Regions from separate parts of the Lysinibacillus canaveralius genome, predicted to be linked through region 2. Evidence: a T-box and tRNA genes for the amino acid it is inferred to sense, from the RefSeq annotation. Region 2 holds a T-box; the other holds one or more tRNA genes.
What was found. A T-box is a leader RNA that pairs with one kind of tRNA and senses whether it is charged. The one in region 2 lies ahead of cysS (cysteine--tRNA ligase), so its partner is inferred to be a tRNA-Cys.

Region 1 (7,133 bases), 570 kb from region 2:
TCCAAAAGAGACAAATCACCATCCAAATGCCATGATTGGCCGTACTCATCGATAGTCGGCCCGTTTGGTGAAAATGTAAATTGTTCTTCTCCCTTTGGTTTCACAACATAATTAATTTGCTGATCACTCCAGGCAATAAAACCAATTCGTTCATCCTTTTTTAAAATATCTAATACTTCAGAAAATGGAATTTGCTCATCATGCAGATAGATATATGCCATCCTCTCATTAATGGCAATAGCCAGCTCTGCATTCTCTTTTCCGTTCTCCCAAAACGTATAGTCCTTCAACACATCATTTAAATCAATTAAAGCTGTCTCCTTCTCTTCCTTTACCGATGATTGACCGCTATCACCTAGGACAATCCATGTTACTTCCTGAATGGCTTCCTCCCACGATTCAAAATGATTGAATAGCTCTTGAAGGCCTTGATCTGCCTTCTCAATTCCTTTTGTATCTTTAGGACCATTTTTGTGTATAGAGGCATCGGCATCAGGAAAATAAGCTAGGGTAAACATCGGAAGCTTATTTTGCTCGAGTATATACTTTAGCTCATTTACTGTGAAATCATTATTGACACCCATTCGCTTCCAGCTGAATTTATACCGATCGTTCTCTGGATTATATTGAGATAACGCACCAAGTGACAATAGCACTGGTCCATTCACCTTTATCTCCTTCGGCAATAGCTTTGCAAAAGAGAGCAGCTTCGGTACATGTAATTCATGCTGAGTGCTTCCCCGGTATAATAGGCCATTAATGGACGCCGATTGCAATTGAGCGTTTGCCAGCTCTTCGTGAATCGTCTGCACATCCTTACTTAGATGCGATTCATTAAGGCGAATCACACTATCGGCTGCTACATTCTTTATACCGTTGTCCCACATTTCCCTTATACCGCTTCCATAGCTGACCATGCGATCCTCATCCTCTTTAAACCAAATCAAGCCCGGAATCTTATGACCATTTGTATAAGTTCCCGTTAACAAGGTGCTATCAATAGTTACAGACATCGTCGGATAAGAGCTAATAAATTCTGGATAAAAATCTCCATTTTTCATTAAAAACGAGAAAGCAGGAGCCCTTCCCTCCTGAATTGCCTTTTGTAGGGGCTCAGTCATTAACGAATCCACTGTGACCAAAACAACCGGTTTTTGCTGCGTTGTAATGGGAACGCTATTTAACTTTTTAGTCGGCGACATGGAAATAGCGAGAGCAAGTCCTCCACAAATAATAATAACTAAAATAAAAGCAATAAGTATTTTTCTTTTCATTATAGTCACCTATCTTCCATTCATCAGTAGTAGTATGGTGATTACAAATGAATACATGCTTTCGTGAAGGTAAAATCTTTTGCCATTATTTACGAAAAGAAAAAAGAACCCCTGAATAATCAAGGATCCCTTGGCACTTTGATACCATTAATCAGGGTCGAATCGACAATCTAGAAGGAACTCGATTTTGAGCGGTACTAAAACCGTCTAATATCAAAATTTTAATACATTGCTATCGTTTTTCACTTCACATTACTCTTAATTTTTATGCGAGAGTATTAGCCCTTGGTGTCGGGAGACATTATTTAGGTCAGATATTAAATCAACCATTTAAAGAAGAAACACAACAGATACAAGAGCCGGTTAAAAAGGAATTTAAAACTACCGAAGAAAAGATTATCTAAAATCAAATCTTGTACTAAATGCTGTTATACGTTAAAATAGAACCTGGTGAAAACATAAAATGGTGATTAGGTAAGACCTGCTTTTTTGCTTTTATATGATTTTATTTAAGTATAAATTATGATGATTGATTTCTTTGTATCGAGTGCAAAGACGTTAGGTAGCATCTCAAAAACCTTTTAATTAAAAGGTTTTTAAGGTGCTACCTTTTTTTAATGACAGCTAGGAGGAGAATGGTTATGGCATTTCATAAACCACAAAAAATTGCAGAGATAACGATAGAAGCAGGGGTGACAAAGACAAAACTTCCTTTTCCCCATTTGTTGCTGCTTGGATTTTTAGGGGGAGCATTTATTTCATTGGGTTATTTACTAGATATTCGTGTCATAGGTAATTTGCCAGCGGAATGGGGGAGTCTTGCTAACTTAATCGGAGGTGCCGTATTCCCAATTGGGCTTATTTTAATTGTCCTTGCTGGGGCAGAATTGATTACAGGAAATATAATGTCGGTATCCATGGCGTTTTATGCAAAGAAAATATCTCTAGGGAATCTCGTACATAATTGGTTTTGGGTCACTTTAGCAAATCTAGTTGGAGCTCTTTTTGTAGCATATTTCTTTGGTCATGTGGTGGGTTTAACTGAAACAGGCCCATATTTGGATAAAACGGTGGCAGTGGCACATTCAAAAGTAGATGAAACCTTCCTACAAACCTTTATATCAGCGATTGGTTGTAACTGGCTTGTATGTCTAGCAATTTGGCTGGCTTATGGAGCAGATGATTTTATCGGGAAAATTGCCGGCATTTGGTTCCCAGTCATGGCCTTTGTCGCGATTGGCTTCCAACACGTTGTTGCCAATATGTTTGTGATACCAGCAGCGATTTTTGCAGGACAGCTTAATTGGATTGATCTTATTGAAAACATCATTCCAGCCTTCCTAGGCAATGTTGTAGGCGGGGCCCTTTTTGTTGGATTGTTGTATTTTTATGTTTATCAGAAACAAGATAATCAAGTTCAGAAACTTCCTAAGAATTCTTAGGAAACTGACATATAAATATTTAGAAAACCCTATTATTTTAAATTGACGCTACGATAATAGGCTGGTTCTCTTAGGGCTACTTCAATTTTTGCTTACTAAAGTTGGAGTAGTCCTTTGCTTTGCCTTCCCTTATATAATTGAATTTCTAATGCTTCTTCCTCGGTTCAGTGCACACGATTCTTAATTATTCTGTCGTGCAAAAGAAAAATAAAAAAAACTCCACAGAATATACTGTGAAGTTTACTATAACCATGTTTCTCGTTAGTTAAGATACCGGTGGTCGGGGTCGAACCGACACTCCAGAAGGAACACGATTTTGAGTCGTGCGCGTCTGCCAATTCCGCCACACCGGCATGGATTGGAGCGGAAGACGAGGTTCGAACTCGCGACCCCCACCTTGGCAAGGTGGTGTTCTACCACTGAACTACTTCCGCAAATTATTAAGATAAAAAAAAACCGGATGTCCGATCAAAAAAATCTGGAGGCGGCTACCGGATTTGAACCGGTGATAAAGGTGTTGCAGACCTGTGCCTTACCACTTGGCTAAGCCGCCGTAAAAAGAATATTGGAGCGGAAGACGAGGTTCGAACTCGCGACCCCCACCTTGGCAAGGTGGTGTTCTACCACTGAACTACTTCCGCAAATGGCTGGGGTACTAGGATTCGAACCTAGGCATGACGGAATCAAAATCCGTTGCCTTACCGCTTGGCTATACCCCAATAATATAATATGCAAGTTATTTAAAAAGTAATGGGGCGACTGATGGGAATCGAACCCACGAATGCCGGAACCACAATCCGGTGCGTTAACCACTTCGCCACAACCGCCATTATAAGGAATTTACTTAAAAGGATGGGGCGACTGATGGGAATCGAACCCACGAATGCCGGAACCACAATCCGGTGCGTTAACCACTTCGCCACAATCGCCATTGTATTGTTTAAGTAAAATTCATGAAATAAAAAAACTGGCAGGGGCAGTAGGAATCGAACCCACACCAAAGGTTTTGGAGACCTCTATTCTACCGTTGAACTATGCCCCTAAAATGGTGGAGGGGGACGGATTCGAACCGCCGAACCCTAAGGAGCGGATTTACAGTCCGCCGCGTTTAGCCACTTCGCTACCCCTCCAAATGGTGCCGGCGATAGGAGTCGAACCCACGACCTACTGATTACAAGTCAGTTGCTCTACCAACTGAGCTACACCGGCATTTTGGAAATATGGTGGGTCAGGACGGAATCGAACCGCCGACACTTAGAGCTTCAATCTAATGCTCTACCAACTGAGCTACTGACCCATATTTTATAAAGAATGGCGGTCCCGACCGGGATCGAACCGGCGATCTCCTGCGTGACAGGCAGGCATGTTAACCGCTACACCACGGGACCATTTGGTTGCGGGGACAGGATTTGAACCTGTGACCTTCGGGTTATGAGCCCGACGAGCTACCGAACTGCTCCACCCCGCGACAATGTTATTAAGATGGTGGAGGATGACGGGCTCGAACCGCCGACCCCCTGCTTGTAAGGCAGGTGCTCTCCCAGCTGAGCTAATCCTCCATCTGGTTATTTCTTATGATTTTAATAAGTGGTGACCCGTACGGGATTCGAACCCGTGTTACCGCCGTGAAAGGGCGGTGTCTTAACCACTTGACCAACGGGCCAATGTAAAACGTCTCTAAATATAATCTGGCGGAGAGTAAGGGATTTGAACCCTTGAGACAGTGTTACCCGCCTACACGATTTCCAATCGTGCTCCTTCGGCCTCTCGGACAACTCTCCAAGAAGAATGGCTCCGAAGGTAGGACTCGAACCTACGACCAACCGGTTAACAGCCGGTTGCTCTACCACTGAGCTACTTCGGAATATTTTTATTGGAAGCCTAGCGATGTCCTACTCTCACAGGGGGAAGCCCCCAACTACCATCGGCGCTAGAGAGCTTAACTTCCGTGTTCGGTATGGGAACGGGTGTGACCTCTCTGCCATCATCACTAGACTCTTAAAAGACAAGATTTATTATAGCATATTCTATGCTAATTTCAAGTGTTTTTTATTAAAAATCCACAGTTTTTCTTGTTCTTTCAAAACTGGATAAACGTTTCATTGTGCAGCACACAAAATTTGGTTAAGTCCTCGACCGATTAGTATTCGTCAGCTCCATATGTCGCCATACTTCCACCTCGAACCTATCTACCTGATCGTCTTTCAGGGGTCTTACTTACTTGCGTAATGGGAAATCTCATCTTGAGGGGGGCTTCATGCTTAGATGCTTTCAGCACTTATCCCGTCCATACATAGCTACCCAGCGATGCCCTTGGCAGAACAACTGGTACACCAGCGGTATGTCCATCCCGGTCCTCTCGTACTAAGGACAGCTCCTCTCAAATTTCCTACGCCCACGACGGATAGGGACCGAACTGTCTCACGACGTTCTGAACCCAGCTCGCGTACCGCTTTAATGGGCGAACAGCCCAACCCTTGGGACCGACTACAGCCCCAGGATGCGATGAGCCGACATCGAGGTGCCAAACCTCCCCGTCGATGTGGACTCTTGGGGGAGATAAGCCTGTTATCCCCGGGGTAGCTTTTATCCGTTGAGCGATGGCCCTTCCATGCGGAACCACCGGATCACTAAGCCCGTCTTTCGACCCTGCTCGACTTGTAGGTCTCGCAGTCAAGCTCCCTTGTGCCTTTACACTCTACGAATGATTTCCAACCATTCTGAGGGAACCTTTGGGCGCCTCCGTTACCTTTTAGGAGGCGACCGCCCCAGTCAAACTGTCCGTCTGACACTGTCTCCTGCCCCGATGAGGGGCATGGGTTAGAATTTCAATACAACCAGGGTAGTATCCCACCGACGCCTCCTCCGAAGCTGGCGCTCCGGGCTCTCTGGCTCCTACCTATCCTGTACAAGTTGTACCAAAATTCAATATCAAACTACAGTAAAGCTCCACGGGGTCTTTCCGTCCTGTCGCGGGTAACCTGCATCTTCACAGGTACTATAATTTCACCGAGTCTCTCGTTGAGACAGTGCCCAGATCGTTACGCCTTTCGTGCGGGTCGGAACTTACCCGACAAGGAATTTCGCTACCTTAGGACCGTTATAGTTACGGCCGCCGTTTACTGGGGCTTCAATTCACAGCTTCGCTTGCGCTAACCGCTCCTCTTAACCTTCCAGCACCGGGCAGGCGTCAGCCCCTATACGTCACCTTACGGTTTTGCAGAGACCTGTGTTTTTGCTAAACAGTCGCCTGGGCCTATTCACTGCGGCTCTCTCGGGCTTTCACCCTACCAGAGCACCCCTTCTCCCGAAGTTACGGGGTCATTTTGCCGAGTTCCTTAACGAGAGTTCTCTCGCACACCTTAGGATTCTCTCCTCGACTACCTGTGTCGGTTTGCGGTACGGGTACCTCCCACCTCGATAGAGGCTTTTCTTGGCAGTGTGAGATCAGGAACTTCGTCCATACGGACTCGTCATCACAGCTCAACGTTACAGTGTGCGGATTTGCCTACACACACGCCTTACTGCTTGAACAGAGACAACCAACGCTCTGCTTACCCTACCCTACTGCGTCCCCCCATTTCTCAAACGGTGGGGAGGTAGTACAGGAATATCAACCTGTTGTCCATCGCCTACGCCTGTCGGCCTCGGCTTAGGTCCCGACTAACCCTGAGCGGACGAGCCTTCCTCAGGAAACCTTAGTCATACGGTGGACGGGATTCTCACCCGTCTTTCGCTACTCATACCGGCATTCTCACTTCTAACCGCTCCACCAGTCCTTCCGGTCTGACTTCAACGCAGTTAGAACGCTCTCCTACCACTGACATCAAAGATGTCAATCCACAGCTTCGGTGAATCGTTTAGCCCCGATACATTTTCGGCGCAGCGTCACTCGACCAGTGAGCTATTACGCACTCTTTAAATGATGGCTGCTTCTAAGCCAACATCCTGGTTGTCTAAGCAACGCCACATCCTTTTCCACTTAACGATTACTTTGGGACCTTAGCTGGTGGTCTGGGCTGTTTCCCTTTTGACTACGGATCTTATCACTCGCAGTCTGACTCCCGTGTATAAATATCCGGCATTCGGAGTTTGTCTGAATTCGGTAAAGCGAGATGCCCCCCTAGTCCAAACAGTGCTCTACCTCCGGTATTCTCAATCACGAGGCTAGCCCTAAAGCTATTTCGGAGAGAACCAGCTATCTCCAAGTTCGATTGGAATTTCTCCGCTACCCACACCTCATCCCCGCACTTTTCAACGTGCGTGGGTTCGGGCCTCCAGTAAGTGTTACCTCACCTTCACCCTGGACATGGGTAGATCACCTGGTTTCGGGTCTACGACCACGTACTATTTCGCCCTATTCAGACTCGCTTTCGCTGCGGCTCCGTTTTCTCAACTTAACCTCGCACGTAATCGT
Region 2 (7,133 bases):
ATATTTGGAAGATAGTAGAGGATAAAGGGTATGTACTTGGAAATGTAGATGCGACAATCATTGCACAGCGCCCTAAAATGGCTCCTTACATCGAACCAATAAAAAATCGTATTGCTGAATTATTAAATGCAGATCCATCTCAAGTAAATGTGAAAGCTACAACTACAGAAAAGCTTGGCTTTACTGGCCGCGAAGAAGGGATTGCCTCGTTGGCAACAATTTTATTGATCAAGAAGTAATGAAGCAAGCGTGTGTTGGGAAGAATTTCGGCACACGCTACTTTTATTTAATAAATTGCAGTGGTAAAATGGACAAAGTAAATTTTAAGGTCGTCAAGACAGTATTTAGGAGGCAATTTTATGGTAACAGAAGTTCGCGTTCGTTATGCGCCATCCCCAACAGGTTTCTTGCACATTGGTGGAGCCCGCACAGCGTTATTCAACTATTTATATGCAAAACATCATGATGGGAAATTCATTGTACGTATTGAGGATACGGATATTGAGCGTAATGTGGAGGGCGGCGAGGCATCTCAGCTTGATAATTTACGCTGGCTTGGCATCATTCCGGATGAATCAATTGATATCGGTGGCCCTTATGCACCGTATCGTCAAATGGAGCGCCTGGACATCTATAAAAAACATGCAGAAGAATTGCTTGAGCGCGGAGCTGCATATAAATGTTTCTGTACACCTGAAGAGCTTGAGGCTTCACGTGAAGCACAGAAGGCGAAAGGCGTAGCGGCGCCGACTTATGATGGGAAATGCCGTCATTTAACAGCAGAAGAGGTAGCAGCGAAGGAAGCAGAGGGAACTCCTTATACAATTCGAATCCGTGTACCTGAAGGCGTCACATATAAATTTAATGATCTTGTACGCGGTGAGGTATCATTCGAGTCAAAAGATATTGGTGACTGGGTGCTTGTAAAGGCAAATGGTATCCCGACATATAATTACGCAGTTGTGCTTGATGATCACTTTATGGATATTACACATGTATTCCGTGGGGAAGAGCATTTATCAAATACACCAAAACAAATGATGATTTTTGATGCGTTTAACTGGGAATATCCACAATACGGCCACATGACATTAATCGTAAATGAAGAGCGTAAAAAATTATCAAAACGTGATGAGTCAATCATCCAGTTCGTTACACAATACAAGGAACTTGGCTATTTACCAGAAGCAATGTTTAACTTCTTTGCATTGCTCGGCTGGTCTCCTGAAGGTGAAGAAGAAATCTTCTCTCCGGAAGAGCTTGTCAAACTGTTTGATGAAAAACGACTATCTAAATCACCATCTATGTTTGATAAAACAAAGCTTACATGGATGAATAACCAATATATTAAAAAGTTATCGCGTGAGGAAGTAGTAGAGCTGGCTTTACCACACCTTCAAAAAGCGGGACTGCTTCCTGAGGAATTAACAGAAGAGCAGCATGCATGGGCAGCTGATTTAATTGCTCTTTACCATGAGCAAATGAGTTATGGTGCTGAAATTGTTGAGCTATCAAGCCTATTCTTCGCAGACGAAATTGAATACAATGACGAAGCAAAGGAAGTATTAGCAGGAGAACAAGTACCAGCTGTTATGGCAGCGTTTAAAGCTCAGCTTGAAGCATTAGAAACATTTGATGCTGATTCTATTAAGGCGGCGATCAAGGCAGTGCAAAAGGAAACGGGTGCGAAAGGTAAAAACCTATTCATGCCAATCCGTGTTGTGACAACGGGTCAAACACATGGTCCTGAGCTTCCAAATGCGATTGCTTTGATTGGAAAAGAAAAAGTAATTGCCCGCGTAGAAAAGTTTGCTGGTTAAGCAGCAAAACGGTTGATTTTTGAATAATCTTATGTAAAATGAATGTAAATTGAACTGAAATGAATAAACGGGGGATAATCCCCGGTTGAAAAAGCGTAGAAAAGGAGAAGTACACAAAAGAGAAGGGTTTAGTAGAGAGGACTATCACCGGCTGAAAGTAGTCTAACCCTCCTTTGTGGAATGCACCTTTGAGCACTTTGCTGAACATAAGTAGGCAAGTCGAGTTGTTCTCGTTACCGGACAGGAAAGTGGAAGGGCAACCTTCAAGTCAGAGTGGAACCGCGCTATAGAAGCGTCTCTGTCATCAAAAGATGGCAGAGGCGTTTTTTTATTTAGGCATCGTTATCAGGGCTTCACATGGGATTGATCTGGTTCCACTGTGCAAAGCATTCCTTTAGGCGTGCCGCATAAGAAAAAAGAAAATAGCACCTTTTGCTGTATCAAAATTTCCCGAAAAGTGAAAGAGGTAAAAGTACTTGATTCCATACTCTTTGTTCGGACACTTTGCTATGTTAGAAAACCCATGAAAGGTTTACTTAGGATAAGAAATATCATTATAAAAAAGGAGCAGAAACAATGAGTATTCAAATTTTTAACTCGTTAACCCGGCAGAAGGAAGAATTCATCCCCTTAGAAGAGGGAAAAGTGAAAATGTATGTATGTGGTCCAACTGTCTATAATTATATTCATATAGGCAATTCGCGTCCGGTTATCGTTTACGATACGGTCCGACGTTACCTGCAATATGCAGGCTACGAGGTGAAATTCGTTTCCAACTTCACGGATGTGGATGATAAAATTATTAAAGCAGCCAATGAGCTAGGTGAAGAAGTATTTGAATTGACGGAGCGGTTCATTACTGCTTATTTTGAAGATATTACGGCTCTTGGGTGCAAAAAAGCTGATGCTCATCCCCGAGTAACGGATCACATGGATGATATTATTGAGTTTATTCAGGTTCTAATCAATAAAGGCTATGCATATGAATCTCAAGGCGACGTATACTACCGTACACGTAAGTTCGACGGTTATGGGAAGCTTAGTCATCAATCGATTGACGATCTAAAGGTAGGAGCCCGTATTGAGGCGGGAGAGAAAAAAGAAGATCCGCTAGATTTTGCGCTATGGAAAGCGGCTAAACCAGGCGAGATCAAATGGGTAAGCCCATGGGGTGAAGGACGGCCAGGCTGGCATATTGAATGTTCGGTAATGGCCCGGGAGCATCTAGGCGATACAATCGATATTCATGCAGGTGGTCAAGACTTGACTTTCCCGCATCATGAAAACGAAATTGCCCAATCTGAGGCTCATACAGAAAAAACATTTGCCCGATACTGGATGCATAACGGCTATATTAATATTGATAATGAAAAAATGTCTAAATCCCTTGGGAACTTTGTGCTGGTGAATGATATACGTAAACAGATTGACCCGCAAGTGCTGCGTTTCTTCATGTTAAGCGTTCATTATCGTCATCCGATTAACTTTGCTCAAGATTTGGTGGAAGCAGCGCAGGCAGGGCTAGAACGATTACGCACAGCTTATTCTAATGTGCAGCATCGTCTAACGGCGACAGCTGGATTGGGAGAAGTAAGCGACGAATGGCTGTCAAAGATTGCAGAGGTAAGAGAGCAATTTGAAGCAGCAATGAATGATGACTTCAACACAGCGAATGCTATCTCTGCTTTATTTGAACTAGCACGCCTGGCAAACACATATTTGAATGAAAGCAATACAGAAGCCGTTGTCCTTCAGGAATTTATCAATACATTTGATAAACTAGGGGATGTGCTTGGCATTGTACTTGCTTCTGAAGCGGAATTGCTGGATGAAGAAATTGAGGCGCTAATTGAAGAGCGAAACCAAGCGCGGAAAAATCGCGACTTTGCCCGTTCAGATGAAATCCGTGACCAGCTGTTAAGTATGAATATCATACTGGAAGATACTCGTCAGGGAACACGTTGGAAACGAGGATGACAGCATGATGAAACTTCGATCTGAAGATGTAAAGCAATTAAATGCTTTAGCGCTTGCTTATATGGGGGATGCCGTACTCGAACAAAAAATCCGTGAGCATCTTTTATTGGCAGGACGTGTAAAGCCGAATACACTCCATAAAGAAGCAACAAAATATGTATCAGCAAAAGCCCAATCAATCGTCGTCCATCAAATGGTGGAGGAAGGATTTTTGTCGGAGGAAGAGCTGTCTGTCTTCCGGCGTGGGCGTAATGCCAAGTCAGGAACAGTGCCCAAAAACACAGATGTCCAAACATACCGTAACAGTTCTGGGTTTGAAGCGGTATTAGGGTATTTATATTTACTAAAACATATAGAGCGTGCAGAACAAATCATTGATTACGCAATAAATATTATTGAGCAGCAGAAGGGAGTGTAGGAGATGGCGGAACAAAATGGCGAAATGATCGCAGGGAAAAATCCGGTATTAGAAGCGCTTCGTTCAGGTCGTGAAATAAATAAATTATGGGTTGCAGAGGGTGTAAAGAAGGCAGGTATTAATGAACTGCTGGATTTGGCCAGAGAACGTGGTGTTCTTGTGCAGTTCGTGCCAAAGAAAAAGGTTGAACAGCTGACAGATGCAAATCATCAAGGAATTGTTGCGTCAGTTGCAGCCTATCAATACGCTGAATTGGAAGATTTATTTACAGCAGCACAAAAGAAAAAGGAAGACCCTTTCTTCTTAATTTTAGATGAATTGGAGGATCCTCATAATCTAGGATCTATTATGAGGACAGCTGATGCAATTGGGGTACACGGCATTATCATTCCGAAGCGACGTGCAGTCGGCTTGACTGCGGTAGTGGCAAAAGCATCTACAGGCGCCATTGAGCATGTTCCGGTTGTAAGGGTGACAAATTTATCTCAGACGGTGGATGAGCTAAAAGAGCGCGGAGTATGGATTGCAGGTACAGATGCGAAGGGATCAGCCGACTATCGAAAAATGGATGCAACTTTACCTCTTGCCATCATTATTGGAAGTGAAGGGAAAGGAATGAGTTCGCTGCTGAAAAAGAAATGCGATTTCCTTTACCACCTTCCGATGATCGGACATGTGACCTCGCTAAACGCTTCCGTAGCTGCGGCACTCCTAATGTATGAGGTATACCGCAAGCGTCAAGAACAGAACGGATAACGGATATGCAAAATATTTTGCTGGTAGATGGCTACAACATGATCGGGGCGTGGAAGGAGCTGCGCCCTCTGCGAGATGAACATTTCGAGGATGCACGTGACCGATTGGTAGAGCTAATGGCCGAATATAAAGCAGTGAAGGGCTGGCGTGTCATCGTTGTATTTGATGCCCACCTCGTACCTGGTACTGAGCAGTTATACTTACAGCATGAGGTAGAAGTCATTTATACACGGAAAAACGAGACGGCGGACGAGCGTATTGAGAAGCTTTCAAATGAATTAAAGGGCCGTAAAATCCAAGTTCATGTTGCGACTTCAGACATGACCGAACAAAATGTTGTCTTTGGACATGGTGCATTACGGAAATCTGCAAGAGAGCTTGAAATTGAACTTGATATTATTCAGACAAATATTTCTCAAAAGGTTAAAGAAACACAAAGCGGTAGGCCATCCAGCCGTATTCAGCTGCCGGATGATATCGCTTTAACACTAGAAAAGTGGCGTAGAGGTTTAAAATAATTTATTGACCGTTATTTTCCAATTCTATTATACTATTTCTAATGATTCTGGCGTACTGGGGTGAGAATATTGCTTAAAAGCGAAAAATTGCAAGTCGTACAGCACTTTGAAGAACTGTCAGATGAGGAACTTGTGGAACAGGTTCATTTAGGCAATACAGATGCGTTAGATTATTTAATTACGAAATATCGTCTATTTGTGAAAGTGAAGGCACGGTCCTACTTCTTAATCGGAGCGGACAAGGAGGACATTATCCAGGAGGGAATGATTGGGCTTTATAAATCTATCCGGGATTTCCGGGGGGACAAGCTTGCATCATTCCGGGCATTTGCTGAATTGTGCATAACTCGCCAAATTATTACAGCTATTAAGACAGCTACCCGTCAAAAACATATACCGTTAAATTCATATATTTCGCTTGATAAGCCGATTTATGATGAAGAGTCAGAGCGGACGCTGATGGATATTATTATCAGTCCGCTATCTGATAATCCTGAGCATTTGATGATTAATAGAGAAGAGTATAGCAGATTGGAAGGAAAGATGGGCGAGGTACTAAGCGAACTCGAACAGCAGGTACTGGCCCTTTATCTAGAAGGACGTTCCTATAATGAAATCTCTGAACTATTGAACCGTCATGTAAAGTCGATTGACAATGCACTTCAGCGCGTAAAGCGCAAGCTAGAGCGTCATTTGGAATATGGCGAATTGTTTTAACTGCCTTCAGCAGACTCAGACTCTTATAGACAGCTAGATAAATAGCCGTGTAAGTTGCGTATGATTGAGTGTTTGAACAGTTGGTGAAGGAATTAGAAACCTCTGGAGGATGTCGCAGGTTCGGCTTTATGCTTGTTGACAGTACGTATATTAGGTGGTAGTCTTGACTAGACATAATGCCGAAAATAGGTGGTTTAAATGGCTAAGAAAGTCATTTTAAGTTGTGAGAAATGCGGTACTCGAAATTATTCGATGCCGGCGAAATCGAGCAATGAAGCACAGCGTCTGGAACTGAAAAAGTTTTGTTCGCATTGTAATGAGCATACCGTGCACAAGCAAACGTTATAAATTGATTGATAACTTAAAGAAACGATTTGTTCGGAGGTTAAGCTAGAAGATGAGCAAGATTACAAACTTTTTAAGTGAAGTTGGCTCAGAAATGCGTAAAACGAGCTGGCCGAAAAGTAAAGAGTTAACAAAGTATACAGTTGTCGTAATTGTCACTGTTATTTTTGCTGCTTTATACTTTACGGTAGTGGATTTAGGTGTTTCCGAGGCGTTACGTTGGTTCTTGGAACTATAATAATAGTATATTGATGAAATAGCCCGTCTTCGTGAAATAACGGGTTTTTTCATTTGGCGAAAAATTTGTGTGGCAAATGGCATCACAAGGAATAGAGGGAGGGACGGACGAGTAGTCCAGAGTCTATGGAGAAAAATTGGTATGTAGTGCATACTTATTCGGGTTACGAAAACCGAGTGAAGGCGAATCTTGAAAAGCGTGTAGAAACAATGGGCATGCAGGATAAAATCTTCCGTGTGATCGTACCAGAGCATGAAGAAATTGATATTAAAGAAGACGGCAAGAAAAAAAAGGTCATGCGTAAAGTGTTCCCGGGTTATGTTCTAGTGGAGCTGATCATGACT

Region 1: it encodes a tRNA-Cys, which carries the amino acid that the T-box ahead of cysS (cysteine--tRNA ligase) is inferred to sense. The anticodon was not compared.

The regions. Positions count from the first base shown of each region.
Region 1 covers NZ_CP154840.1:3,772,355-3,779,487, forward strand. Annotated here, with positions in the region: gene AA0Y26_RS19080 (alkaline phosphatase family protein) at 1-1,274, opposite strand, end outside; gene AA0Y26_RS19085 (formate/nitrite transporter family protein) at 1,916-2,716, shown strand; tRNA gene AA0Y26_RS19090 (tRNA-Leu) at 2,988-3,069, opposite strand; tRNA gene AA0Y26_RS19095 (tRNA-Gly) at 3,076-3,150, opposite strand; tRNA gene AA0Y26_RS19100 (tRNA-Cys) at 3,196-3,269, opposite strand; tRNA gene AA0Y26_RS19105 (tRNA-Gly) at 3,283-3,357, opposite strand; tRNA gene AA0Y26_RS19110 (tRNA-Gln) at 3,361-3,435, opposite strand; tRNA gene AA0Y26_RS19115 (tRNA-His) at 3,468-3,543, opposite strand; tRNA gene AA0Y26_RS19120 (tRNA-His) at 3,570-3,645, opposite strand; tRNA gene AA0Y26_RS19125 (tRNA-Trp) at 3,685-3,758, opposite strand; tRNA gene AA0Y26_RS19130 (tRNA-Tyr) at 3,763-3,846, opposite strand; tRNA gene AA0Y26_RS19135 (tRNA-Thr) at 3,850-3,925, opposite strand; tRNA gene AA0Y26_RS19140 (tRNA-Phe) at 3,938-4,013, opposite strand; tRNA gene AA0Y26_RS19145 (tRNA-Asp) at 4,029-4,104, opposite strand; tRNA gene AA0Y26_RS19150 (tRNA-Met) at 4,108-4,184, opposite strand; tRNA gene AA0Y26_RS19155 (tRNA-Val) at 4,200-4,275, opposite strand; tRNA gene AA0Y26_RS19160 (tRNA-Glu) at 4,305-4,379, opposite strand; tRNA gene AA0Y26_RS19165 (tRNA-Ser) at 4,406-4,497, opposite strand; tRNA gene AA0Y26_RS19170 (tRNA-Asn) at 4,506-4,580, opposite strand; rRNA gene rrf (5S ribosomal RNA) at 4,596-4,711, opposite strand; rRNA gene AA0Y26_RS19180 (23S ribosomal RNA) at 4,837-7,133, opposite strand, start outside.
Region 2 covers NZ_CP154840.1:4,347,148-4,354,280, reverse strand. Annotated here, with positions in the region: gene ispF (2-C-methyl-D-erythritol 2,4-cyclodiphosphate synthase) at 1-239, shown strand, start outside; gene gltX (glutamate--tRNA ligase) at 360-1,820, shown strand; T-box leader at 1,908-2,123, shown strand; gene cysS (cysteine--tRNA ligase) at 2,397-3,797, shown strand; gene AA0Y26_RS21935 (Mini-ribonuclease 3) at 3,802-4,215, shown strand; gene rlmB (23S rRNA (guanosine(2251)-2'-O)-methyltransferase RlmB) at 4,219-4,971, shown strand; gene AA0Y26_RS21925 (NYN domain-containing protein) at 4,977-5,489, shown strand; gene sigH (RNA polymerase sporulation sigma factor SigH) at 5,559-6,206, shown strand; gene rpmG (50S ribosomal protein L33) at 6,405-6,554, shown strand; gene secE (preprotein translocase subunit SecE) at 6,604-6,789, shown strand; gene nusG (transcription termination/antitermination protein NusG) at 6,915-7,133, shown strand, end outside.